DNA from 2 places in the Syntrophomonas erecta subsp. sporosyntropha genome. Region 1 is predicted to be linked to the other one. Evidence: riboswitches for the same ligand, from Rfam matches in the RefSeq annotation. Region 1 holds a riboswitch; the other holds the start of a gene.
What was found. A riboswitch is a leader RNA that binds a small molecule or an ion and turns the genes downstream of it on or off. The one in region 1 is predicted to bind molybdenum cofactor.
Positions count from the first base shown of each region.

Region 2: it holds a riboswitch for molybdenum cofactor, as region 1 does, so the genes downstream of both, ACZ5Q0_RS08265 (fibronectin type III domain-containing protein) here and ACZ5Q0_RS12820 ([FeFe] hydrogenase, group A) in region 1, are expected to answer to the same signal.

Region 1 covers NZ_AP042459.1:2,640,194-2,642,401, reverse strand. The annotation lists gene ACZ5Q0_RS12825 (iron hydrogenase small subunit) at 1-141, opposite strand, end outside; gene ACZ5Q0_RS12820 ([FeFe] hydrogenase, group A) at 155-1,318, opposite strand; molybdenum cofactor riboswitch at 1,596-1,716, opposite strand; molybdenum cofactor riboswitch at 1,772-1,893, opposite strand.
Region 2 covers NZ_AP042459.1:1,689,689-1,691,896, forward strand. The annotation lists gene ACZ5Q0_RS08265 (fibronectin type III domain-containing protein) at 1-778, opposite strand, end outside; molybdenum cofactor riboswitch at 1,005-1,123, opposite strand; tRNA gene ACZ5Q0_RS08270 (tRNA-Leu) at 1,515-1,599, opposite strand.

The DNA of each region.
Region 1 (2,208 bases):
AATGTAGTCGGAACTGGCGGCAAAAACGTCTACCCCAATTTTGGCCATGACACCTGCAAATATTGCTGTTACGGCCAGCATACCAGTACCTTTAACAAACTGCCTTCTGGTAATACCAGCTTTTTCGGAAAATATGCTCATTCTAATCCCCCCCTCAGTAGGTGTCTCTTCTTATCGGTTGTCCACCGCCGTTAATGCAACCACCGGGACAATTCATGACTTCAATGAAATGATAGTTACTACGTCCATTAAGAACATCTTCTATAATGTTGTCTACATGTTTGATACCGGTTACAATGCAGACATTAACTGGAATTACTTTACCAAGTTGTTTAACCGGGATTTCTACCGTGGCTTCCCGTACGGGCTGCATGCCTCTAACAGCTTTAAATTCAACTTTATCGAGGATTTCACCGCTTAAAAGTTCGTAAGCGGTACGTAAAGCCGCTTCCATAACCCCACCAGTCGCTCCGAAAATAGTAGCTGCACCAGTTGATAATCCAATAAAACGATCAGCTTTTTCATTTGGTAAAGAAAGGAAATCAATTCCAGCTTCTTTTATCATTTGGGCTAGTTCGCGGGTGGTAATCACTGCATCAACATCCTGAAAACCGCTGGCTATCATTTCCGGCCGGCTGCATTCGTATTTTTTAGCGGTACAGGGCATTACCGACACTACGAATATATCGGTCGGGTTAACCCCCAGCTTTTCTGGTAAATAAGTTTTAGCAATAGGGCCAAACATTTGCTGTGGAGATTTGGCCGAAGATATGTAGGGCAATATACGGGGAAATTTATCTTCGGCATATTTGATCCAGGCTGGACAACAAGATGTGAACTGGGGTAGAGGCCCTATGTCTTCATATCCTTCAACCCCCAGGGCGTTAAAAACCCGGTAAATGAGTTCGGTGCCTTCTTCCATGATAGTAAGGTCGGCAGTAAATTCGGTATCAAAAACCTGGTCAAATCCTAGTTTTCTTAGGGCAGCATACATTTTTTCCTTTACATTAGTGCCGGGAGGTTGTCCGAATTCTTCCCCCAAAGCCACCCTAACTGCAGGGGCTTCCTGTACCACTACAGTTTTGCGCGGATCTTTAAGAGCCTGTTTGACCTGTTCTACCATACTGATATCTTCTATGGCCCCGAATGGACAGCTTATCAGACATTGTCCGCAATTAATACATTTACCCACATTAATCTGGTGCTTCTGGCCTAAGGTACCACTGATAGCACCAGTAGGGCAAATGAAGGAACAATGGTCACAAGCTTTACATTGGCTTGTAACCTTGATAATGCCCTCACTGACTACTGTGTTCAAATCAATCCCTCCCCATTGTGTAGTCTATCAGGCTATTTTTGATAAACTATGTCACCTCCTTGTTAATGATTTTATCCTAGACTTCGGGGGAAAATAACTTCCCCCGCTAGTGGAGGATCTTATTATATGTTCCGGGATTATTTATAAGTAAAATTAATCCCGGTGATTTTTAAAAGGTACCCGCTTGCGGGGATGCAAGCGGGAAGAAAAAGATTGGGATTGAATAAAAAATAGTCGCATCTGGTAAAAAAGACACGACTATTTATTACCTGTTTTAAGCAGGTTGGTCATATCTCCTTTCCAAAACACGGGAGGCACAACCGTTTCCAGGTGCACCCATCGGCCCAAAAACCATAGCCTATAGCCACAGGCTCAGAGGCTCGGAGAATTATTAAATTATAAATTAAAATAAGGACAGCACGTTTTGCAAAAAGAGCATACGAAAGCTGTCCTTTTATTTCCTCTTTTACTCCTTTCCAAAACACGGGAGGCACAACCGTTTCCAGGTGTACCCATCGGCCCAAAAACCATAACTTATCGCCACAGGTTTAAAGGGCTCGGAGTTTATATTTAGTTTGGATAAGTTTAGCATAAATGGTACTATTAATCAACACTTTTTGGCAATATTTATGATAGCTAATCTTTTTGGTTCCTGCCGTATCTTAAATAAAAAGCAGTTTTGCAAACGTTTGCCCGCAGCTTCTTGCTATCAACTCCTATATATTAACCTATGTTCTTTTGAACAATTAATGCATCTTTTCATCTGGATGCATAGATATAAAATATATAGCCCTATTAGAAGGGGAGAAAGGCAAAGTAAGGGGTTAGGCAAAACCTTCCCACCAAAGGTAATTTAAGGGCTGCTTAAGAAAGGGATTTCCTTTTTTAGC
Region 2 (2,208 bases), 950 kb from region 1:
CGACATATTCCAGATTTCCCGTACTGACATTGTTCACTACCTTCGTAGTCTCACCGCCTGTAGTATTACTAACCGTTACCTTATATTCACTGGCATCCGCAGCTTCCGGCCAACTCACCTTGAAACTGATATTAGTAACATCGCTGATAATCAGTTCGGCTGGACCTGAAGCCTCCATCGGTTGGAAGTTGTTAAGGTTAGGGATTTCATTTACTTTATCCGTCTCCAGCTCCAGATCCGGGGTTCCCAATTCGGTGTTCTCTGGCGATGAGGTAGTACCTTCGGCAGGAACATCAGCCTCAATATTACCCGGCTCTGGCTCCAGCGGGGGTTCCAATCCGGTGTTTTCTGGAGATGGGGTAGTACCCTCGGCAGGAACATCAGCCTCAATATTACCCGGCTCTGGCTCCAGCGGGGGTTCCAATCCGGTGTTTTCTGGAGATGGGGTAGTACCCTCGGCAGGAACATCAGCCTCAACATTACCGGGCTCTGGTTCCAGCGGGAGTTCCGCTTCAGTGTTCCCCGGCAATGAGGTAGTACCTTCTCCAGGGATGTCACTGTCGGCTGTTTCACCTGTATTAGTGTTAACAGCTTCATAAACACTATCTAGTACATTTGCATCATCTGTTGTTCCTTCTGCTGCAAGTTCTAACAACTCATTTGTCAGTCCTTCCGTATCGCTGGCCTGCACAAGCGGTACGGAAAAAACCATGGACAGCATAAATACCAACGCTGTCAATATGGCGATTTTAGACTTGGTTGAGCCTCTTAAACGCAATTCTTATTCGCCTCCCAATCTTTTTTAATGGAATAAAGATTTTAAAGTACTTATCTACCTCCAATCTTGTGTAAGTTTTAATTAAACCTCCTTTCCTCTTCAGGGATTTAACGTAATAAAAAAACCCGGCACAAGGAGTGCCGGGTCTGGATAGACTGGTACAAACAAGCAGCGACTAAGACTATAAAAAAAGCGAGTCCAGTGAAAATAGACTCGCTCCGAATTTCATTCGGAATACGGCTCTCCTTTCCACATTGGGAGGCACGTCCGTTTCCCGACGTACCCTAACGGCTTGAAGCCATGGCTTTTTGCTTTAGGCCTTTAAGCTCGGAGAAGTAATTTCAAATTTTTTATTTATATGGACAGATATTCATCTTTATAACAATATACGACACAATAGAAATAATTCCTGCTTAGGTAAAATTTCAAAAATTACAAAAATATGATTTATATAAAGTGGGCCTAAGCTGGAGTGCTAAATACCAGGTATTATTCTGTGGCCTAAAGGAAAAGACGGTATATGTTGATTATAGTGCGGATTGGAGTCAGGATTATAGGGGCGGGTAGGATATTGTAAGTTAAAGGAAGTTAGCCTTACGTGATTTTCTAACTACTTTCATATTTAGTTGAGAAAAGATTGAGAAGGAAGTGCTTTTCTTTTGCAGAAAACTGTAGAGAAAAATAAAAAAACTCTTAAAATTGCCTGGCTAGCAATCTCAAGAGTTGTTAATTCCTATGGTGCCAAAGGTGGGACTCGAACCCACACGCCTTGCGGCACACGATTTTGAGTCGCGCTCGTCTGCCAATTCCGACACTCTGGCAAGATTTCCTTTACTTATAACGCAAAGATAATTATAATGTGCGGGAGGAAAGTTGTCAAGGGACCACTGTTTTAAGTTACTGTAGGATTAAGCGGATAAGCTCCGCAATAAAATATATGCCAACCTCATGCTGATCTAAATATAGGCGAGGTTAGTGGTCTTTTTTGTCAAATGGCCTGTAACAATATTATTACACAAATAGGCTAAACTATAGTTTGGCGGGGCAATTAAAATGTGGTAGGTATAAGGTAAAGCTTTCTTAGCTAAAGATAAATTACTGGTAAAGTAAGTCGAAGTCCACATGATTATCCACTTAAGCCGTTTGATACATATTATGCAAGAAGAAGGCAGTACTGATTCGAAAGGATTTGTTCCCAAGATGACGAATCAAATGTAGTATAAAGACAAAACTAACGACCCTAATACTTTTATCTAATCCCCACAAATCCCCTGAGATTAACTTTTCTAATTATTTTCTTACATTAGGTGCTGCTAGATGGGAATATATTGATGGGATCGTAAAGAAGGGAACATGGCTAGAAGTCCGGGTAGGGTTATTACAGTAGCCGGACTATAATATCAAGCCTCTATTGCACCGTACTGGGGAGA